Regions from separate parts of the Allobosea sp. 05T433 genome, predicted to be linked through region 1. Evidence: predicted binding sites of a transcription regulator. Region 1 holds the regulator's gene; the other holds the start of a gene.
The links. The regulator PhoB, encoded in region 1, activates phosphate uptake and scavenging genes when phosphate is short. The targets are predictions, from matches to a motif close to TGTCATNNANCTGTCAT.

Region 1 (14,083 bases):
AGTGCGGGGGGCATCTCGCCCGGAGCGATTGGCAGAGCGCGTGCCAGCCCCTATGAGGGCGCCAGCTTCCTCCTGATAGGCATGTTCACATGGTCGATGTCGTCGATCCCCACGCGCCGGCCACTGCAGCGCTGATCGAGGCGCTGGGTTCCGCCGTGGTGCTGCTCGATGCGCAAGGGGTGGCGCAGGCACTGAGCCCAGCGATGCGCGCGCTCATTCCGGCGCTCGAACGCGGCCAGTCGCTCACGCTCGTCCTGCGCGACCCCGACCTGATCGACGCGATCGAGCAGGTTTCGCGCCGTGGAGGGCGCCGGGTCATCGAGTTGGTCGAGCGCGTGCCGGTCGAGCGCACATTCCGCATCCACATCGCAGCTTTGACCGGCGGCGTCTGGCGTAATCCCGTGGTGCTGACCTTCGAGGATCTGAGTGAGCTGCGCGTCACGGAACGCATGCGCGTCGATTTCGTGGCGAATGCCAGCCACGAACTGCGCACGCCGCTCGCCTCCCTTCTCGGCTTCGTCGAGACCCTGCAGGGACCGGCGCGCAACGATACCGGCGCGCGCGACCGCTTTCTCGCCATCATGCGCGAACAGGGTCTGCGCATGGCGCGGTTGGTCGACGATCTGCTTTCGCTCTCGCGCATCGAGCTGCGCGCCCATCTCGCGCCGGACACGCCTGTCGATCTCTCCGCGATTTCGCGCGAGATCGTCGACTCGCTCACCCTGATGGCACGCGAGCGCAAGGTGGCGTTGAAGCTCGAGACGCCGACCCAGCCGGTCCAAGTCGCGGGGGACCGCGACGAGTTGCTGCGGCTGATGGAGAACCTCGTCGAGAACGCCATCAAATATGGCCGTGAGGGCGGCGTGGTTGCAATCAATGTGGTCGAGGGCGCGAGCGAAGCCAGCGTCAGCGTTCGTGACGACGGGCCAGGCATCCCGCCCGAGCATCTGCCCCGCCTCACCGAACGCTTCTATCGTGTCGACACGGCCGCGAGCCGCGAGGCCGGCGGCACGGGCCTTGGTCTCGCCATCGTCAAGCACATCGTGTTACGCCATCGCGGCCGTCTCACCATCGAGAGCGAGTACGGCAAGGGCGCCCTCTTCAAGGCGATCCTGCCGCGCCTCGGCGCGATGATGCGGAGCCCGTCCTGACCAATGTGACGGCGAACGTGACGGTCTGTCATCTGTCTGTCACATGGAAGGTGTTCTAGCGGGGCTGCTAAAGACTGCGACCCAGACGAGGACTCCTCTAATGCGCAAAATTCTCATTCTCGCGGCTGCGACGATCGGCTTGGCCGGCGTTGCCCAGGCCGCCGACATTACCGGCGCGGGCGCGACCTTCCCTTTCCCGATCTACTCGAAATGGGCTGAAGCTTATAAGAAGGAGACCAATATCGGTCTCAACTATCAGTCGATCGGCTCAGGCGGCGGTATCCGGCAGATCAAGGCCAAGACGGTTGCGTTCGGCGCGACCGATGCCCCGCTCAAGGGCGAGGACCTGACCAAGGACGGCCTGATCCAGTTCCCGACCGTCATGGGTGGCGTCGTTCCGGCCGTCAACATTGCCGGCGTCGAGCCGGGCAAGCTGAAGCTCACCGGCGCGATCATCGCCGACATCTATCAGGGCACCATCAAGAAGTGGAACGATCCCAAGATCGTCGCCATCAATGCCGGCCTGACCCTGCCTGACGCCAACATCAACCCGGTCTATCGTTCGGACGGCTCGGGCACGACCTTCGTCTTCACCGACTATCTCTCGCGCGTTTCGCCGGACTGGAAGTCGAAGATCGGCACCAACACGGCCGTGCAGTGGCCGGTCGGCATCGGCGGCAAGGGCAATGAGGGCGTCTCGGCCTCCGTCAAGCAGGTCGCGAACTCGATCGGCTATGTCGAGTACGCCTATGCCAAGCAGAACAAACTGGCCCATGCGCTGGTCGAGAACGCCGACGGCCAGTTCCCGGCTCCGGACGACAAGTCCTTCCAGGCCGCTGCCGCCAATGCGAACTGGAACGAGGCTCCCGGCTTCGGCATCTCGTTGAACAACCAGAAGGGCGCCCAGGCCTGGCCGATCACCTCCGCCACCTTCCTGCTCGTCCATGCCAAGCCGGAGAAGCCCGAAGAGGTGCAGTCCGCGCTGAAATTCGTCGACTGGGCCTTCAAGAACGGCGACAAGCTCGCGCTCGATCTCGACTACGTGCCGCTCCCGGCCAACGTCAAGGATCAGGTCCGCGCCGCCTGGAAGGGCGCCACCGACCCGGCTGGCAAGCCGATCTTCTGATCCATGCTATGACGCGAGGCGGGTTGTTCCCGCCTCGCGTTCGACTTTGTGAGACCCGTTTCCTCGTGCTTCTTATGCGACCGGAGTAACCACGGATGGCTGCCGTGACAGACCAGATGGCCGCGCCCGGCGCGCCCGCCATTCGCCGCACTCCAAAGGGCACCTTCGACATTGTCTTCCGCAATGCCAGCCGGGCCGCCGCGCTCTTCGTGCTGGTGCTGCTCGCGGGCATCATCGCCTCGATGATCATCGGCGGCTGGCCCGCCTTCCGCGAATTCGGCCTTGGTTTCATCACGTCCAGCGTCTGGGACACCCAGAACGAGCAGTATGGCGCCTGGCCTGCCATCGTAGGCACCTTGTCGACCGCGCTGATCGCGCTGGTCCTTGGCGTGCCGCTCTCGCTCGGCATCGCCGTCTACCTCACCCAGCTCGCGCCGCCCTGGTTCAAGCGCCCGGTCTCGACGACGATCGAGCTGCTCGCCGCCGTGCCCTCGATCATTTACGGCATGTGGGGTCTCTTCGTTTTCGTGCCGCTCTTCGCGGCCTATGTGCAGATCCCGGTCTCGAACATCGTCGAAGGCATTCCGCTGGTCGGCACCGTGCTGTATTCGCGCTCGCCCTCGGGGCTCGGCATCCTGACGGCCGGCATCATCCTCGCCTTCATGATCATCCCCTTCATCGCCTCGATCACCCGCGACATGCTGGAGCAGATCCCGTCCGTGCTGCGTGAGAGCGCCTATGGCATCGGCGCCACGACCTGGGAGGTCGTGCGCCATGTGCTGGTGCCGCAGGCCGGCGTCTCGATCATCGGCGCGATCATGCTCGGTCTTGGCCGCGCGCTTGGCGAGACCATGGCGGTGACCTTCGTCGTCGGCAATGCCAACCGGCTTTCGGCCTCGATCATGGACCCCGGCTCGACCATTGCCTCGCGCATCGCCAACGAATTCAACGAGGCGATGGGCCTGCAGCTCAACGCGCTGATCGCGCTCGGCTGCATCCTCTTCTTCGTCACCTTCGTCGTCCTCGTGATCGCGCGTATCCTTGTCGCGCGCGTCAAGTCCTTCTGAGCGGAGCCTGGCCATGAACAGCGCCGTCACCCCGCCCGCAACGACGCCTCATCAGGTCTGGGGCCGCGTCCGCCCCGCGCGCCGCACCGCGGATCGGGCGATGAAGATCATCGCCACCAGCTTCACCCTTCTCGCCATCTTCGTGCTGTTCTGGATTCTCGGCATGCTGCTCGTGAAGGGGATCGGCGGGCTCTCCGTCGCGACCTTCACCCAGGTGACGCCCGGTCCCGGCAGCGAGGGGGGCGGCCTTGCCAACGCCATTGTCGGCTCGATCGTGCTGACCTTCCTCGGCATCGCCGTGGCGACGCCGGTGGGCGTGCTCGCCGGCACCTACCTTGCCGAATACGGCAAGGGCTCCAAGCTCGCGGACCTGATCCGTTTCATCAACGACATCCTGCTCTCGGCGCCGTCGATCCTGATCGGCCTCTTCGTCTACGTCATCCTGGTCGAGCCATTCCGCGGCTATTCCGGCTGGGCCGGCGGCGTGGCGCTGGGCATCATCGCGATCCCGGTGATCGTGCGCACCACCGAGGACATGCTGCGCCTCGTGCCGAGCTCGTTGCGTGAAGCCGGTGCTGCGCTCGGCGCCCCGCCTTCGGTCGTCATCACCAGCGTGACCTGGCGGGCGGCGAAATCCGGCATGGTCACCGGTATCCTGCTGGCCCTGGCGCGCATCGCCGGCGAGACGGCGCCGCTGATCTTCACTGCGCTGAACAACAATTTCTGGTTCTCGCCCAGCCTCGTCGGCGGCGTCTCCAACCTGCCGGTGACGATCTACCAGTTCGCCTCCGCCCCCTATGAGAACTGGCAGCAACTCGCCTGGGCCGGTTCGCTGATCATCACCGTCTCGATCCTGTGCCTCTCGCTTATCGCCCGCCGTATCGTGCGGGGCGGCAAATGAACGGCCTTAAACCCTCGTCGCGTTCGATCTGAAGGAACAAGTCGATGCTTTCGACGCTGGAACTGAGCCCGCAAGCGCTTGATGCCGAGGCCCCCGTCCGGATCGCGGTCAAGAACCTCGATTTCTACTACGGCGAGCACAAGGCGCTGAAGAACATCAATCTCGACTTCCGGGACCGCCATGTCACGGCCCTGATCGGACCGTCGGGCTGCGGCAAGTCGACCCTGCTGCGCATTTTCAACCGGATCTACTCGCTTTATCCCGAGCAGCGCGCCACCGGCGAGATCCTGCTCGACGGCCGCAACGTCATCAGCAACGATATCGATGTGAACGAGCTGCGCTCGCGCGTCGGCATGGTGTTCCAGAAGCCGACGCCCTTCCCGATGTCGATCTACGACAATGTCGCATTCGGCATCCGCCTCTACGAGAAGCCACCGAAATCCGAGCTCGATGACCGCGTCGAGGGTGCGCTGCGCCGTTCCGCGCTCTGGGACGAGGTCAAGGACAAGCTGAAGACCTCCGGCATGGGCCTGTCCGGCGGCCAGCAGCAGCGCCTCTGCATTGCGCGGACCATTGCCCAGAAGCCGGAAGTCATCCTGTTCGACGAGCCGACCTCGGCGCTCGATCCGATCTCGACCGGCAAGATCGAGGACCTGCTCGAGCAGCTCAAGACCGACTTCACCATCGTCATCGTCACCCACAACATGCAGCAGGCGGCGCGTATCTCGCAGTACACCGCCTTCATGTATCTCGGTGAGGTGATCGAATTCGACGCCACCAACACCATCTTCATGAACCCGCACAAGAAGCAGACGCAGGACTACGTCACCGGCCGCTTCGGCTGAACCGGCGCCCAGCCTTCCAACTGCTTTGCCGACAAAGGATACGCCGCGATGACTGATCACATCGTCCGCTCATATGATGCCGATCTCGAGGGGATCCGCCGCAGCCTGGCCGAGATGGGGGGCATGTCGGAGCGCATGCTCGGCGATTCGACAGTCGCCCTGGTGCGCCGCGACACCGGGCTGGCACAGAAGGTCATCAGCGCCGACCAGCGCCTCGACAATCTGCAGCGCGAGGTAGAGGAGAAGGCGGTGCTCACCATCGCCCGGCGCCAGCCGCTCGCCAACGACCTGCGCGAGCTGATCTCCGCCATCCGCATCGCCGCCGATATCGAGCGTGTCGGCGATCTCGCCAAGAATATCGCCAAGCGCGCGGTCGCCATCTCCGGCCAGTTCCAGCCGCCGTCGCGCGCGGTCGTCGGCCTCGAGCATATGAGCCGCCTGGTTCAGGCCCAGCTCAAGGACGTGCTCGACGCTTACGCCGTCAGCAACGAGCAGAAGGCCATGGAGGTCTGGCGCCGCGACGATGAGATCGACGCGCTCTATACCTCGCTCTTCCGCGAGCTGCTCACCTATATGATGGAAGACCCGCGCAACATCACCTTCTGCACGCATCTCCTGTTCTGCGCCAAGAATGTCGAGCGCATCGGCGACCACACCACCAACATCGCCGAGACGATCCACTATCTCGTCACGGGCGAAGCCTTGGACGCAGCCCGCCCGAAGCTCGACACGACCAATATCCTTCTGGACGCCGCCACCGGTGAGTGACCGGCGCCCGACACCTTTGGGACCGAGTGAGACATGCCTGCACGCATCCTGATCGTTGAGGACGAAGAGCCGCTGACCCTGTTGCTGCGCTACAATCTCGAAGCCGAGGGCTTCGAGGTCGACAGCGTCGCGCGTGGCGACGATGCCGAGCTGCATCTGCGCGATCATACGCCGGACCTCGTGCTGCTCGACTGGATGCTGCCGGGCCTTTCCGGCATCGAGCTCTGCCGGAGGCTGCGGACCCGTCGCGATACCGAGCGGGTGCCGATCATCATGCTCACCGCCCGCGGCGAGGAAACCGAGCGTGTGCGCGGCCTCGCCACCGGGGCCGACGACTATGTCGTCAAGCCGTTCTCGCTGCCCGAGCTGATCGCCCGCATCCAGGCGTTGCTACGCCGCGCCAAGCCGGGTCATGTCGCCGGCCTGTTGGCCGCCGGCGATCTCGAACTCGACCGCACCACCCGCCGTGTCCGCCGCTCAGGCAGCGAGCTGCATCTCGGCCCGACCGAGTTCCGCCTGCTCGAATTCCTGATGCAGGCGCCGGGGCGGGTCTATTCCCGGGCCCAGCTGCTCGACGCGGTCTGGGGCCGCGACGTCTATATCGACGAGCGCACCGTCGACGTCCATGTCGGCCGGCTGCGCAAGGCGATCACTCCTGACAACGCCAAGGACCCGCTGCGGACCGTGCGCGGTGCCGGCTATGCCTTCGACGAGACCTTTGCGCGGAGCTGAGACTTGGATCATCGGGGACTTGGATCATCGGGCCGGATATCGAATCCGCCCGACGATCTAACCGTCTATGGTTGCATCGGCCTTCCCGAAAACCGCAATCCACCTTTCGGGCCGATACCCTAGCGCGGCCCTGCGATAATAATCGCCGCGCCGGCGAGGCAGATCAGCCCACCGATAATGTCCCAGCGGTCGGGGCGAAAGCCTTCCACGGCCCAGAGTAGACGCCGCCATAGGCGGCATAGGCCCGTCCGGCGGCTTCGCTCTCCGCCAGCGTCAGCAGCCAGGCGAACAGGGCGAGCGAAAACAGTCCGGGTACGAGCCACCAGATGGGCTTGTCGAGCCGGAGCCAGCCCCAGAACGCGAAACAGCCGGCGATTTCGAGAATGGCTGCGCCGAAATAGGCGGCGATGGTCGGCATGGTTCGTCCCTGTCGATGGCCTTCGGGGCGGGATTACCCTTGACCGCAGGGCGCGCTGACGGCAAGCCGGACCGATGCCCACACATCACGTCGCCATTATTGGAGCAGGGCCCTCCGGGCTGATCGCGGCCGAGCGCCTTGCGGCAGCCGGGGACACCGTCACGATCTACGATCGCATGCCCTCGCCGGCCCGCAAATTCCTGCTGGCCGGGCGCGGCGGATTGAACCTTACCCATTCCGAACCGCTCGACAGGTTCCTGCCCCGCTATCGCGATGCGCAAGCCTGGCTGGAGCCGGCCATTCGCGCCTTCCCGCCACAATCCCTGCGCGACTGGGCCGATGCGCTCGGGCAGGACACGTTCGTCGGCAGCAGCGGCCGCGTCTTCCCGCGCGCCATGAAGGCCTCGCCCCTGCTGCGGGCATGGCTGCGCCGGCTCGATGGTCTCGGCGTCGCCTTCGCGCCTGGGCAGCGCTGGACCGGCTGGAGCGAAGCGGGAGCTCTGACGTTCCGGAGCCGCGATGGCGCCGATGTCGAGGCGCGGCCCGACGCGACGCTGCTCGCGCTCGGCGGTGCGAGCTGGCCACGGCTGGGTTCGGATGGTGGCTGGGCACCCTTGTTGGCGGCGCGCGGCGTTGCGATCGCGCCGCTGCGCCCGGCCAATGGCGGTTTCACGGTCGATTGGTCCCAGACCATGCGAGAGCGTTTTGCCGGAGTACCGTTGAAGCGCATCGTCCTGAGCTTCGGCGGCCAATCCGTGCCCGGCGAGGCGATGATCGATGCGACGGGTCTGGAAGGCGGCGCGGTCTATGCACTCTCTGCCCCGATTCGCGAGACGATCCTGCGCGAGGGCAGGGCGGTCATCACCATCGATCTGCGGCCCGATCACGAGGCGGCACTGCTGGTCCAGCGCCTCGCGCATCGTCGCAAGGGCGTGACGCTGAGCAATCATCTGCGCAAGGCTGCAGGTCTTGCTCCATCCGCGATTGCGCTGCTGCGCGAAGCGGCGAAGGGGCCACTCCCCGAAGACGCGGAGAGGCTGGCCGCACTGATCAAGGCCGCGCCTCTGGTGCTCACCGGTCTCAGACCGATCGAGCGGGCGATCTCCACCGCCGGTGGCGTCGCCGCGGCCGAGGTCGAGGAAGGCTTCATGCTGAAACGCTTGCCCGGTACCTTTGTCGCAGGCGAGATGCTGGATTGGGAGGCGCCGACCGGCGGCTATCTGCTGCAGGCCTGTTTCGCGACCGGAGTCGCAGCTGCAGCAGGGATTCAGGCCTGGCTCGCGGATAGCTGAACGATCGCCTCAGGAGATCGCGATGATCTCGACCGCCTCAGTGCCGATGCTGACGCTCTCGCCAATGCCCTTGCCCATCAGCGCGCTCGCCAACGGCGCGACATAGGGCAGCGTTCCGTGTGCCGGATCGGCCTCGTCCTCGCCGACCAGCCGCCAGTTCTGCTCGCGCCCATCGGCCCGGCGGATCGTCACTGTCGAGCCGAAGCGGACGATGTCGTGCCTTTCCTGCGCAGGGGCCAGCTTGGCGCTGGCGCGCCGCGCCGCCCAGTAGCGGAACTCGCGCCGCGTCTGAGCGATCTCGGTGCGGTCGCCTCCGGCCAGCGCCGCCGCGTGTTCGTCATGCCAGCGCGCCAGCTGGGCCTCGATCTGTGCGAGCCCCTCAGGCGTCACGAGGTTCGGGTGAGGCGAGACTGGCCGGTCCGGCAGCTCGTCCAGGGTCCCTCTTTCCTCTGCTTCCTTGACGAAGGCGCGAGTCATTCTGGCCTCCTCCTATTGATCTCGGCACATCCGGCGAACCGGACCACAGCTTTCAGTGTTACGTCCTCACGACTGCTTGCGATGCAGCGCCAACCCGATGCTGGACTCTGAAGCGGCGATCACTTGGAGATGGGGATCAGGCACTGCCGAAGACAAGACCCGAACAGTCTACACCCCCGTGTCCGGCCGCACCATCAAGAGCAGAGCCATCGCGCGCTGCCCCTGGCCCCCGATCACGAGCGCAGTCCCGTTCCCAAGGGGGCAGCCGATGCCGGAAGAGCGCCGCGCTTGCGTCGGCCGTCCGTCGCGGCCACCTTGATCCTGAGTTGCGAGACCCGACGGCGATCGTTGCGCGCGCAGGCTTCGATTGACTGACGTATAGCCCAATGATTATGAATGCAGATCAATAGCCAGAGAGTTATGCGTTGTGATCCGTGCAGACACACCGTGCTCTCCAAGACGTTTACCGGCCGGCCCAGCCTCTTCGAGAGGTTGCGCTGCGATCTCGAGCAGACGGTTGGCCCGATCCCAGAAGCGAGAGTTCCGGAGAGAAGGGAAGATCATGAGCCAGAGCGAGTCCCAGAACGAAAACTCCCCGTCTCGGATGATCGACGAGCGGATCACCGAGCTGGGCGACTGGCGAGGCAAGATGCTCTCCCAGCTCCGCGTATGGATCAGGCAAGCCGATCCTGAGGTGGTAGAGGAGTGGAAATGGCGAGGGGTTCCGGTGTGGTCCCACGACGGATTGATCTGCACTGGGGAGACCTACAAGAGCGTCGTCAAAATGACCTTTGCCAAGGGGGCCTCACTCGACGACCCATCGGGCCTCTTCAATTCCAGTCTGGATGGCAACACCAGGCGGGCCATCGACATCCACGAGGGTGAGACGATTGACGAAGGGGCATTGAAGGCTCTCATTCGCGCAGCCGTGACCCTCAACATGTCCGGCGGCTGCGGCAAGACCAAGTCCCGCGGATAAGCCTCGCTCCGTCTCGATATGCGCCGGCGCGCGATGAAAGCCGGACTTGCATCGCGCCCACCCCCGGGACCGCTTCAATCCGGCTTCTCCTGCCACGGTGTACTCCTGTCACCTGCTGTCAGTTATCCGCCTGCTGCGACGGCGTACCCCTCGCGCTCCGCCCGGTTTCGCCCCATATTGCCGCCATGCCGAAAAGCTCCGACACGACCGCCAAGGCTAAGCCTGCAAAAAAGCCCGCCTCCGCGCGCACGCCGAACTCCAAGGCCACCAAGCCCGAGTTGAAGCCGCTCGAGGGCTATCTCGCCGATCTGCTCAATCCCGCGATCAACCGCGGCAGGGCGGTCCCGGGCGGCGCCTCCGGTTTCAGCGACCAGCCGCAGGCCGGTTATGGCGAGCCGCGCCCCGGCGACACCAAGCTGAAGAAAAAGCCGAAGAAAGGCGACGCGGCCTCTGCCTTCGGCGAGGCCGAGGGCGAGACCGCTGCCTCCGTCACCGCGCATTCGCTGCAGCACCTGCTCGAGTCCGGCAGCCCCTTCATCGATCCCGGCAAGCCCTGGACGCCGCATCGCCCGGCCCGCCCGGACAAGTCCGAGGGCGGCATCGCCTTCCGCATGCAGTCGGATTTCGAGCCGGCTGGTGACCAGCCGACCGCGATCGCCGATCTCGTCGACGGCGTCGCACGGCAGGAGCGCGACCAGGTCCTGCTCGGCGTTACCGGCTCCGGCAAGACCTTCACGATGGCCAAGGTGATCGAGGAGACGCAGCGCCCGGCTCTGATCCTCGCCCCGAACAAGACGCTGGCCGCACAGCTCTACGGTGAATTCAAGAGTTTCTTCCCCGACAACGCGGTGGAGTACTTCGTCTCCTACTACGACTACTATCAGCCGGAGGCCTACGTCCCGCGTTCGGACACGTTTATCGAGAAGGAATCCTCGATCAACGAGCAGATCGACCGCATGCGCCACTCGGCCACGCGCTCGCTGCTGGAGCGCGACGACGTCATCATCGTCGCCAGCGTCTCCTGCATCTACGGCATCGGCTCGGTCGAGACCTATACGGCGATGACCTTCGCCATCAAACTCGGCGAGCGCATCGAGCAGCGTCAGCTCATCGCCGATCTCGTCGCCCTGCAATACAAGCGCACGCTTGGCGATTTCGCCCGCGGCACCTTTCGCGTGCGTGGCGATGTCATCGAGCTGTTCCCGGCCCACTATGAGGACCGCGCCTGGCGCATCGGCCTGTTCGGCGACGAGGTCGAAAGCATCTCGGAATTCGATCCGCTCACCGGTCAAAAGACGGCCGACCTCGAATTCGTGAAAGTCTACGGCAATTCGCACTACACCACGCCGCGCCCGACGCTGACCCAGGCTGTCAAGTCGATCAAGGAGGAGCTCAAGGCCCGCCTTGAGGAACTCAATCGCATGGGGCGCTATCTCGAAGCGCAGCGGCTCGACCAGCGTTGCACCTTCGACATAGAGATGATCGAGTCGACCGGTTCGTGCAACGGCATCGAGAACTATTCGCGCTATCTCACCGGCCGAAAGCCGGGCGAGCCGCCGCCGACCCTGTTCGAGTACCTGCCCGACAATGCGCTGGTCTTCACCGATGAGAGCCACGTCACCGTGCCGCAGATCGGCGGCATGTACCGGGGCGACTTCCGCCGCAAGGCGACATTGGCCGAATACGGCTTCCGCCTGCCGTCCTGCATGGATAACCGGCCGCTGCGCTTCGAGGAATGGGACGCGATGCGCCCGCAATCGGTGCATGTCTCGGCGACGCCCGGCGGCTGGGAGATGGACCGCACCGGCGGTGTCTTCACCGAGCAGGTCATCCGTCCAACCGGGCTGATCGACCCTCCGGTCGAGGTCCGCCCCGCCAAGCACCAGGTTGCCGACCTGCTCGACGAGATCAAGGAGGTCACCGAGAAGGGCTACCGCAGCCTCGTCACCGTGCTGACCAAGCGCATGGCCGAGGACCTGACCGAGTACCTCCACGAGAACGGCGTGCGCGTGCGCTACATGCATTCCGACATCGACACGATCGAGCGCATCGAGATTCTGCGCGATCTCCGCCTCGGCGCTTTCGACGTGCTGGTCGGCATCAATCTGCTGCGCGAGGGCCTGGACATCCCGGAATGCGGCTTCGTCGCCATTCTCGACGCCGACAAGGAAGGCTTTCTGCGCTCCGAGACTTCCTTGATCCAGACCATCGGCCGCGCCGCCCGCAATGTCGACGGCAAGGTCATCCTCTATGCCGACCACATCACAGGCTCGATGGAGCGCGCGATGGCGGAGACCAATCGCCGCCGCGAGAAGCAGGAGGCCTATAACCTCGCGAATGGCATCACGCCGCAGACGATCAAGCGCGCCATCGGCGACATCCTCGGCTCGGTCTACGAGCGCGACCATGTCACGGTCGACAAGGGTTTGGTCGATGCGCCGATCGCCGGGCACAACCTCAAGGCCGCCTTGGCCGATCTCGAGAAGCGCATGCGCGAGGCTGCCGCCGATCTCGAATTCGAGACGGCCGCCCGGTTGCGCGACGAGATCAAGCGCCTGCAGGCGACCGAACTCGCCATCTCCGATGACCCGCTCGCCCGCCAGAGCGATGTCGAGGCCTCGGCTGGCAAGTACAAGGGGGAGCGCAGCTACGGCGCGTCGGCGAACCTGCCGACACGGGCGCGCAAACCCACCGATGAGGACATGGGCCCGCATAACTGGGGCGGCGGCGAAGCCAAACCGGTCTCGCGTCCGCGCAAGCCGAACTTGGACGAGATGGGTCCGGTTCCGGAATCGCGGCCGAAGGGCGCGGGGGAACAGGCCAAGCGACGCGGCCGGCGATAGCTGCCCGTAGTGGCTCTGCCCGAGTCCAGCATCTGCCGTTCCCTGCTCCGGGCGCGCCAGCGCCACGGCCAAAGGGCTGCAAGACCTACCGCCCGAATGCTCTTCGACCTTGGTCCGTAGTTCCACGATTGCACCGCCGGTATCCTTTCGAATGAATGGTGCTCAAGGGGGGATGGCCATGGGACAGGCATTCGAGATTGCCGATGGTAAGGCCACCATCTCCCGACGTGCCGCCCTCAGGGGCGCCGCATTCCTGGCCGGGGCGCTGGTCGCTCCAGCATCGGCTCAGGTGCTCGATCTGCCGCGACAGAAGGTCGAGTTCGTCGCACCGCCCTTCGTTCATCCTCACGAGCAGGCGACCAAGCTGGGCCCAAGGATCATGGAGTTCAGGCTCTGGGTCGAGGAGAAGAAGATCGTTATCGACGAAGAGGGCACCACGTTGCAGGCCATGACCTTCAACGGGTCGATCCCTGGGCCGCTTTTTGTCGTGCACGAGGGTGATTATGTCGAGGTGACGCTTGCCAATCCCGACACCAACTCGATGGCGCACAATATCGACTTCCATGCTGCTGCGGGCGCATCAGGCGGTGCCGATCTGACCTTGATCAACCCCGGGGAGCAGACCGTGCTGCGCTGGAAGGCCACCCGGACGGGTGTGTTCGCTTATCACTGCATCCCAGGTGCCATGACCCCCTGGCATATCACCTCGGGCATGAGCGGCGCCGTGATGGTGCTGCCGCGGGACGGCCTCAAGGATGCGGCCGGACGGCCGCTTCACTACGATCGCGTCTACTACATCGGCGAGCATGATTATTACGTTCCGCGCGACGAGAAGGGCAAATTCAAGCACTACGACACGCATGGCGACGCCTACATGGACACGATGGAGGTCATGCGAAAGCTGGTGCCAAGTCACGTCGTGTTCAACGGCGCGGTCGGAGCCCTGACGGGCAAGAACGCGATGCCCGCAAAGGTCGGTGAGAACGTGCTGATCGTGCATTCCCAGGCAAGCCGCGACACACGTCCACATCTGGTCGGCGGGTTCGGAGACTATGTCTGGGAGACCGGCAAGTTCTCGAATCCTCCCGAGACCAATCTCGAAACCTGGTTCATTCGGGGCGGATCCGCGGGCGCGGCGCTCACCAAATTCCTTCAGCCCGGCATTGTCGGATACGTGAACCACAACATGATCGAGGCCTTCGAACTTGGTGCGACAGCCCATTTCAGGGTCGAGGGTCAATGGAATGATGACCTGATGACCCAGGTAAAGGCGCCCGAACCGATTGTGAGCAACGTCGCGCATAAATGATCTGACCATCACCCGCCTAGGGCCGTCGGACGGCCGCCTCGGGAGGCATCATGCTGTCCGCGTTCAAACTCATGGCCCTGGCCAGCGCGGCGCTGGCGCCCATCGCGATCTCGGCCCTTGCGCCGGGATATGGCACCGGATCGGCGACAGCACGTGCGCCGTTCCCGGAGCTCGT
Region 2 (9,135 bases), on a different contig from region 1:
AAGACTTGAACCATGCGGCGCGCCGAACCCTCGGCGCGCCGCAACTGCGTCAAGGTTAGAGCGAGGACCGAGCGTCGTCTGCCATAGTGGACGCTGCCATGGCGATTGATCCAACAGGCATAGATAGAGATAGCCCCCCGTATCTCTCCACTATCGGCGCGATCAAATTCCGGAACAATTCGGGATGTACCCCGTTCTTGCCTGCAGAATGGAGGAACGCATCATGAGATTCATCATTCCGACGATGACTGCTGTCCTGCTTGCGACGAGCGGCGCCTATGCCCAGTCGATCAACATTGGACCGGGCGGCGTCTCGGTCGATCCACGCTCGCCGCGCGAGCGCGCCATCGACCGCGAAATCCGCCGCGAAGAGCGCATGCGCGATCGCGCCCGCTGGGAGCGCAGCAGCTGGCGCGGCGATTGCCGCACCGTGAGGACCATCGAGGAAACGCCGCGTGGCGAGATCAGGCGGACGACGCGGGTCTGCGATTGATCTCCCGCTGAAATGTGCAAGAGAAAGCCCGCCCTGGTGATCCGGGGCGGGCTGCTGATCGTTGGGGCTGGCTTATTTGGCGTCGCGGGCCTTCACGGCGGCATCGGGGAAGTCCGAGAACAGCCCGTCGATGCCGAGATCGAAGAAGGCCTTGTACTCGGCAGCGGGATCGCTCTTGAAATTCGAGGTTAGCCGCTTCGGCTCGCTGCGGAACGTCCAGGTATGGACGAAGAGTCCGGCCGCATGCGCGTCCTTGACGACATTGGTCGGCGCGATCAGCACCCGATCCTGCTCGTCGATCTTGCCGTCGCCGTTCAGATCCTTCGGCTTGCCGTCCTCGCCGATCGTCTGCTTGCCGGCGAGGATATAGGGCTTCCACGGTCCGACGCCGTCGGCATAGGTCTTGATCTCCTTCAGCCCGTCGGCCGTGACCAGGTCCTTGAAGGTGCGCTTGTCGCCGGTGACGACGAAATCGTAGGGCTTGTCGAAGGGCGCGGCCAGCACGATGCCGCCATCCTTGTCGACGTCATCGGCATCGACGAGCTGGACGAGGCGCAGTTGCGTCTTGCCGCGCAGATATTTGAGATTGGCCGTCTCGAAGCTCTGGATGATCACGGGCGAGGACTTTTCGGTCCAGCCGGCCGCCTTCAACTGATCGAGCAGGCGGTCCTCGAGCGGCAGCCCGATCGCGGCATGAAAGATCGGGTGCTTGGTCTCGGGATAGATGCCGATGGTGCGGCCGGTCCGGGTGCTTTCMGCCTTGGCGAGATCGATGATCTCCTGCAGCGTCGGGATCGGGAACTTGCCATTATGCGACTGGTCGCGATCGGGCATCGCCTGCTTGGCGCGCAGCGTCTTGATCTCCGCGAGGGTGAAATCCCCGGCGAACCAGTCATTGGTGTCGACACCGTCGACCTTCCTGACAGTCTTGCGAGCAGCGAATTCCGGTCGCTCCGAAACGTCCGTGGTGCCGCTCAGCATCGGCTCGTGCCGTGCGACGAGTACGCCGTCCTTGGTCGCGACAAGATCCGGCTCGATGAAATCGGCGCCCTGTTCGATCGCCAGCTTGTAGGATTCGAGCGTGTGCTCGGGCCTGTGGCCGCTGGCGCCGCGGTGACCGACGATGAGGGGCTTCTTCCCATCGAGGGTCGGCACGGGTTGGGCGAAGGCGGGCGATGTGGCAGCAACGCCGCCGCAGGCAAGGGCGGCCAGCAACGTGGCCGAAAGTAGCGTCTGTTTCATCGGATCTGTTCCCTGATCGCGGCAAGAGCGCGCGACCATGATCAGACGATATGACAGCTCCGTGAAGTGGTCTTGTGCCGCAAGGACAACTTTGTGGCGAGGCGCGGGGGCGCTGCCCGTCCGGTCTGTATCGTGGCGCGTCCTGACGGACGACGATCGAGAGGCCCGGCAGAAGCGTCGCCCGGCCAAGCCAGAGCGACGCTTGTGATCGGCTGCGGGCTCAGCGCTTGTTTTCGAGCGTCGTCTTGGCGTCGAGGCGCTTCTGCGGGGGCGGCGTCAGGTCTGGCGGCGCTGTTGTGGCGCAGGCCGTGAGGGCCAGGGCAAGAAGACCGGCAAGCGTGATTCGGCAAAAGCGCTGCATGGCGTGGTTTCCACTTGATCGGAGCGATCGCCCCCGGTGTGCCGCTGACGACGACGCTTCGTCAAGCAGACGGCTTCACATGGTAATACGTCGATTTTCAAGCTGGACGCAGCAAGCGCAACCAGCCTCGGTTGCCGGATCATCCTGCGATGAGGACCGTAAGCCCGGGAAGCCCGGCTCGCCATGCGGATTGCGGCATTCGGGGAGAGTGCCGCAAGATCGGCCGGAGTGGTGGCCCGGTCATGAGCGCCCGTGAGCGGCGGAGCAGAACGTCTGCTCAACCGGGACGGAATGTCCGGGACATGCCTTCGCCTCAAGTATCCGGTCGAGACGTTGTTGCCCCTGCCTCGTCTATATGACACCACAGCGCCGAGATTATGCCGCACACGCCGGCACCAGACGGAACGACGCAATGACCCCTGCCGCCCGCATCAGCGCCGCCATCGAGGTGCTGGACGATATCATACAGCGTCGCCGGCCGGCATCCGACGCCCTGAAGGATTGGGGTCTGTCGCGGCGCTTTGCCGGGTCGAAGGATCGTGCCGCAATTGCGACCCTGGTCTATGACGCGCTCCGCCGCCGCTCCTCCTCGGCCTTCGCCATGGGCGAGGAGACCTCGCGCGCGATGGTTCTCGGCATGCTCGCCGGCCTGCGCGAACTCCGGATGGAAGAGATCGCCGAACTGTGCTCGGGCGAGAACCACGCGCCCGCGCCGCTGACGCGCGAGGAGGCGACCCGGCTGATCACCTTCGATCTCGACGACGCACCGGGCTGGGTCCGCGCCGATGTGCCTGAGTGGCTTTGGCCTGCTTTCTCAGCGAGCTTTGGCGAGCAGGCCGTGTCGGAAGGCGCCGCACTGGCCGATCGTGCGCCGATCGATATCCGCGTCAATCGCCTTAAGTCGAATCAGGCCAAAGTGTTGGCGGAACTCGCTCATCTTGGAGCGGAGGCGGGGGCATGGTCCCCTGATGCGATCCGCTTCCTGCCGGGGGCGGATGGGCGCGGCCCTTCGCTGCAGAGCGAGCCGAGCTTCTTCGAGGGCGCCTTCGAGATCCAGGACGAGGGCTCGCAGCTCGTCTCGCTACTGGCCGGCGCCAAGCACGGCGAGACCGTGGTCGACCTCTGCGCCGGCGCCGGAGGCAAGACGTTGGCTCTCGCTGCCCAGATGCAGAATCAGGGTCGCCTGTTCGCGACCGATCTCGATAGCCGTCGTCTGGCGCCACTGCATGAGCGTCTGGCGCGCTCGGGCGCCAGTATCGTCCAGATCCGCGTCCCGCGCAGCCGCGGCCATGAATCCCTCAGCGAAGTCATTGGCGAGGCCGATCTCGTCCTGGTCGATGCGCCCTGCACCGGTTCCGGCACCTGGCGGCGTAATCCCGACGCAAAATGGCGCGTCAGACCGGGCGCGCTCGCCGAGCGGATCAAGGACCAGGCCGAGGTGCTGGCGCGCGCAGCCCGCCTGGTGAAACCCGGCGGTCGTATTGCCTATGTCACCTGCTCGGTGCTTCCGGATGAGAATGACGGGGCCGTTTCAGGGTTCCTGCAGCGCCACCCCGGCTTCACCCTCGTGCCGAGCCAGGAGATCCTGTCGTCGAGGGAAGGCGACTTTGCTTTGCTCGCGCGGTTCTCGACCGCGCTTGGCCTGCAATTGTCGCCGCAGCGCACCGGGACGGACGGATTCTATCTGGCTTGCGTCAGGCGCGAGGCCTGAGGCGCGCTTGCGCCGTTGCGCCTGCGCGCGTGATGGCGTAACCGGGCGCGATGACGAGCAAGCCCCACGACTCCATCCTCATCATCGATTTCGGTAGCCAGGTCACGCAGCTGATCGCGCGTCGCGTACGCGAGATCGGCGTCTATTGCGAGATCGCGCCGTTCCAGTCGGCCTCCGAGGCCTTTCAGCGGATGAAGCCGAAGGGTGTCATCTTTTCCGGCGGGCCGGCCTCGGTGCCGGATGAAAATTCGCCGCGTGCGCCCCAGGAAGTCTTCTCGGCGGGCCTGCCGCTTCTCGGCATCTGCTATGGTCAGCAGACCATGGCGCATCAGCTCGGCGGCAAGGTCGAGGGCGGGCATGCGGCCGAGTTCGGCCGCGCCGATGTCGAGATCGTCGCGCCCTCGGCACTGTTCAGGGAGGTCTGGAACCAGGGCGGCCGCTTTCCGGTGTGGATGAGCCATGGCGACCGCGTCACGCAGTTGCCGGCTGGTTTTTCGGTCAAGGCGACCTCGGAGAACGCGCCCTTTGCGGTGGCGAGCGACGAGGAGCGGCGTTTCTATTCGACCATGTTCCATCCGGAGGTGGTGCATACGCCGGACGGCGCCAAGCTGCTGCGCAACTTCGTCGTCGATATCTGCGGCTGCGTCCCGGATTGGAGCATGTCCGCCTATCGCTCCGAGACCATCGCCAAGATCCGTGCGCAGGTCGGCAAGGGCAGGGTGATCTGCGGGCTTTCCGGCGGCGTCGATTCCGCCGTTGCCGCCGTGCTGATCCACGAGGCCATCGGTGACCAGCTCACCTGCGTCTTCGTCGATCACGGCCTGATGCGGATGAACGAGGCGGAAGAGGTCGTGCGCCTGTTCCGCGACAGCTACAATATCCCGCTCGTGCATGTGGAGGCTGAGGAACTCTTCCTCGCCGAGCTCGCCAAATGCGGCTCCGATCCGGAGGCCAAGCGCAAGACCATCGGCCGCCTCTTCATCGAGGTCTTCGACGAGGAAGCGCGCAAGCTCGGCGGTGCCGATTTCCTGGCGCAGGGCACGCTCTATCCCGACGTGATCGAGAGCGTCTCCTTCTCCGGCGGGCCCTCGGTGACGATCAAGTCGCACCACAATGTCGGCGGATTGCCCGAGCGCATGAAGATGAAGCTCGTCGAGCCGCTGCGCGAGCTGTTCAAGGACGAGGTCCGCGTGCTGGGCCGGGAGCTTGGCCTGCCCGAGGCCTTCGTCGGCCGCCATCCCTTCCCGGGGCCGGGCCTCGCCATTCGCTGCCCCGGCGAGATCACCAAGGAAAAGCTCGACATCCTGCGCAAGGCCGACGCGATCTACCTCGAGGAGATCCGCAAGGCCGGTCTCTACGACGTGATCTGGCAGGCTTTTGCCGTGCTGCTGCCGGTGCGCACCGTCGGCGTGATGGGTGACCACCGAACCTACGACCATGTCTGCGCGTTGCGTGCCGTCACCTCGGTGGACGGCATGACGGCCGATTTCTATCCCTACGACATGGCCTTCCTCGGCCGCACCGCGACTCGTATCATCAACGAGGTCAAGGGCATCAACCGGGTCGTCTACGACGTGACGTCGAAGCCGCCCGGTACGATCGAGTGGGAGTGATTCAGACCCGCTCGAATGTCGCGCTGAGGGTCTTTCCCGGCCTCGAACATCACAATCTGCGCCGGCTCTTCCATGCCGGCATCTGCGTTCCGGTCAACTCCGGTGATCCAACGTATTTTAGAGGTCACGTAAGCGAAAATCTCATCCCCTCGGCCGAGGGATTGGGCCGGACCGCAGAGGAGCAATTGACCCTGGCAGACAACGGCCTCAGGGCCGCGTTCGTCGATGAGGACAGGCGTAAAACGAACCGGAAGGTCATCAAGGGCAGGAGTCCACTGGGTCTTGCAGCGGTCTCCTACAATGAGACCTGAAAATACAGATTCTCCGCTCCGCATCTGGCTTGCGGTAATCGTGCTCGGCATCGCCTCGTTCACAATGGTCACGACCGAGTTCGCGCCGATCGGGCTGCTGTCCCAGATCGCCCTGGATCTGGGGCGAGATCAGGCCTCGGTCGGGCTCACGGTGACGCTCTATGCCTGGATCGGCGCCGCGAGCGGCCTGTTGTCGGTCGTTCTGCTCCAGAAGTTTCCTCGCAAGCCATTGCTCATCGTCTTGATGCTCATTCTTTCCGCGACCAATCTTGCGGCGATGATTTCCCACAGCTTCGACGGGTTGTTGCTGGCACGCGCGGTGGGCGCTGTCGTTCACGGTTTCTTCTGGGCCATGGCTGCTGCGGTCGCGTCACAGATTGCACCGTCCCACCGTATGGGTGTTGCAACCGCAATCATATTCGGCGGGATCTCGATGGCGACCGTTGTCGGCGTGCCGCTCGCGGACCTCGTCGGTCAGGCGAGTGGATGGCGTGCAGCGTTTGGCTCAATTGGCGCAGTCGGGCTGCTTACCTCGGTCCTGATGATCGCAGTTCTTCCCAAAATGCAGCCCGGATCGCCGGCAGGATGGAGAGAGCTTGGATCGGTGTTCCGCAGACATGACCTGCTGGGGATCTATGCTGTAACGGCATTCATGGCGGCGGCGAATTTCGCAGCGTACACTTTTATCGAACCATTCCTCGGAGAAATTCCGGATCTTCCCCAGGTCATGATCGGTGTGTTGCTGTTCGGCTTTGGGGGAGCAGGATTCCTTGGGAACATCCTGACCGGCTTTCTCATCGACCGCTTCATGAAGTCCATCATCACTGCAGGGCTGTTTGCCTTGTGCCTGGCGCTTGTTGGCCTTGGATGGTTCGGTCCTCAGCTGGGAACAGGTTGGGTCTTCGTCTTGCTCGTCATCTGGGGCGCCGCCATCGCGGCGCTGTTCGCGGGCCTGCAGACCTGGATCCTGCGCGCGGCCGGTTCGACAGTCATGTCCGCTGCCGCGATACACTCGGCGGTCATCAATTCGGCCATCGGCTTCGGAGCCATCCTCGGCGCCCGGATATTGACTGTATCCGGCGTATCCGGAGTGATGCTGGCCGCCGGAATGGTCGTCATTGTCCCGCTTCTGATCATCCTGTTGCAAGCGGCTCCCCAGGCTGGCCCGAAGGAAAGGGGGAGCGTTGCTTGATGGTTGAGGCTGCAGTCAGACGCCGGCAGGCTTCTCAAGAATACTGAGACGGGTTCGGCAACGGTCCGGTGATCTTGCCTTTGAAATCAGGACCCCAACTTTTTGACAGTCCTGATGTCGGAGTTTTTGCGGTTACAGATTAGATTTGCGAGAAATGTCCATTGGTTATTCGTTGTTCAAACAATCGAGTGGAGTGAGGGCGAGCGGCGGCAGCAGGCCAGCACCCACCGCTCGCGGGTATGCGAGTATGTGCATGCGACAACGACCTTTGATCGCCGATAGCGCTCCTCAGATTGTCGAGGCCATGGCTTTGACCAACTCCTGAGGGGCTCCTTCACCGCCGGATTTGGGATCAGATTGACCGCCAGTGCGGTCCCTAAGATGTCTCTGCCGCGTGCCGGGCGACCTGATCCCGGCGGCACCTGAGAAAGACCGCGTCCGATGGACTGGACGCAAGGCCGATGGCGCGATCAAAGGCCGCAAGCGCGGCGTCGGTCGGGCCCGAGCGGGACAGCAATTCGGCACGTGCCGCATGAAACGGCTGATAGGCCGAGAGCGCTGAGGCAAGCAACTCAAGAGCGTGCAAGCCTGCTTGGAGTGCGCCAGCTTCCGCCAATGCCACGGCGCGGTTCAACCGGACGACCGGCGTCGGTTCGATCCGCAACAGGCTATCATAGAGCAGGACGATCTGCGGCCAGTCGGGCGGCTCCGCCTGGACATGCAAGGCGGCAATCGCCGCCTTGATCTGAAAGGCCCCCGGCGCGCGTCGCGCCACTGCACGATCGAGCAAGGCCAGCCCTTCGGCAATCCGGGCGCCATCCCAAAGCCTACGGTCCTGCACTGCAAGTGGGACGCTGGTTCCGCCGGCATCGAGCCGTGCCGCGCGGCGGGCTTCGGTGATCAGCATCAGCGCCAGCAGTCCCTCGATTTCGGCCTGGTCCGGACGCAGGCCATTCAACATGCGCGCAAGATAGATGGCCTCTTCACCCAAAGGACTGGCGTGAGATTCGTCCGTGCCCGAATAGGCCTGGTTGAAAATGAGATAGACGACGGTCAGGACGGATTGCAGCCGCTCTGCCCAGGCTTCCGGTCCGGGTACGGCATAGGGAATGCCGGCGGCGAGTATCTTTGCCCGTGCCCGCGAGAGGCGCTGGCCCATGGTGGTTTCGTTGTCGAGGAAAGCAGCGGCAACGTCGGCCGTGCTCAATCCGCCCAGGGTGCGAAGCGTCAGTGCGACCCGGGTCGTGGGCTCCAGCGCCGGATGGCAGCAGGTGAAGATCAGCCGCAGGCGTTCGTCGGCAATATCCTCGGTCGTCGTCTCGGCTGCTTCGGCTAGGGAAAGCCGGGCGATCTCGCCAGCCTTGCGGTCCTCACGGGCCGACTTGCGCAAGCGATCGATCGCCTTGCGCAGCGCGACCTTCAAGAGCCAGCCCTGAGGCGAGGCAGGCAGCCCCGTCCTTCCCCAATGCACCACCGCCGAGGCCAGGGCGTCCTGCAGCGCGTCCTCGGCAAGCTGAAAATTCTTCAGCTGAACAATCAGCGCAGACAGAAGCCGCCCCCGATCCATCCGCACCATATTCTCGATGGCGCAGGAAACCGATCGGGGATCGGGGGCGGCCTCCGACATCAGGCGTCGTAGTCCATCACGGGCCGCACTTCGATCGTCCCATAGGCCGCCGACGGGATCATCGCTGCGAAGTGCAGGGCGGCATCCAGGTCGGGAACCTCGAAAATATAGTACCCGCCGAGGCGTTCCTTGGTCTCGGCAAAGGGGCCATCCATCGTCTCCACCTTGCCTCCGCGAATCCTCAGACTCGTGGCGGTCTCGACATCCTTCAGGCCTTCGCCCGCCACATAAGCGCCCGCCGCCTTCAGGGTTTCGTTGAAGTCGAAATACCCCTTCATCATCACCTCGAATTCAGGCGTGCCATAGGCTGGCTCGAGGGACGGGTCACTATAGATCAGCGCCATGTACTGCATGTCAGGTCTCCGGTGTTGGGCAGGTTCGGGGAGGTGTCAGGGGCGAGAGCCAAGCGCCGCGAGGGCGAGGGCCGCGGTCAGCGTCAGTGTCGCAAGGATGCAGGCGGAGTTACCCGCGATCCGCAGGGGATGGGTGGGGGCATTGGCGCGCAGTCCGATGGGGTGCAAAATCCGCCCGATGACGACCAGCAGCCCGGCGGCATGGAGCCAGAGCGGGCCGGCGCCCTGGCCC

Region 2: AC1DGP_RS16555 (glycerophosphodiester phosphodiesterase) is a predicted target of PhoB. The motif match lies at 1,786-1,802, and genes of this name have one in related genera.

What each region holds. Positions count from the first base shown of each region.
Region 1 is NZ_JBFTKS010000009.1:119,539-133,621, reverse strand. Features, by position in the region: gene AC1DGP_RS14875 (ATP-binding protein) at 90-1,151, shown strand; gene pstS (phosphate ABC transporter substrate-binding protein PstS) at 1,252-2,277, shown strand; gene pstC (phosphate ABC transporter permease subunit PstC) at 2,373-3,344, shown strand; gene pstA (phosphate ABC transporter permease PstA) at 3,358-4,245, shown strand; gene pstB (phosphate ABC transporter ATP-binding protein PstB) at 4,290-5,090, shown strand; gene phoU (phosphate signaling complex protein PhoU) at 5,139-5,858, shown strand; gene phoB (phosphate regulon transcriptional regulator PhoB) at 5,892-6,590, shown strand; partial or broken gene AC1DGP_RS14840 (YnfA family protein) at 6,710-7,008, opposite strand; gene AC1DGP_RS14835 (TIGR03862 family flavoprotein) at 7,083-8,300, shown strand; gene greA (transcription elongation factor GreA) at 8,310-8,777, opposite strand; gene AC1DGP_RS14825 (DUF1801 domain-containing protein) at 9,340-9,756, shown strand; gene uvrB (excinuclease ABC subunit UvrB) at 9,942-12,599, shown strand; gene nirK (copper-containing nitrite reductase) at 12,778-13,908, shown strand; gene AC1DGP_RS14810 (formylglycine-generating enzyme family protein) at 13,959-14,083, shown strand, end outside.
Region 2 is NZ_JBFTKS010000011.1:431-9,565, forward strand. Features, by position in the region: gene AC1DGP_RS16550 (hypothetical protein) at 224-493, shown strand; gene AC1DGP_RS16555 (glycerophosphodiester phosphodiesterase) at 566-1,735, opposite strand; gene AC1DGP_RS16560 (hypothetical protein) at 1,956-2,096, opposite strand; gene AC1DGP_RS16565 (RsmB/NOP family class I SAM-dependent RNA methyltransferase) at 2,509-3,807, shown strand; gene guaA (glutamine-hydrolyzing GMP synthase) at 3,858-5,420, shown strand; gene AC1DGP_RS16575 (hypothetical protein) at 5,417-5,731, shown strand; gene AC1DGP_RS16580 (MFS transporter) at 5,772-6,923, shown strand; gene AC1DGP_RS16585 (RNA polymerase sigma factor) at 7,300-8,550, opposite strand; gene AC1DGP_RS16590 (YciI family protein) at 8,550-8,903, opposite strand; gene AC1DGP_RS16595 (MAPEG family protein) at 8,940-9,135, opposite strand, start outside.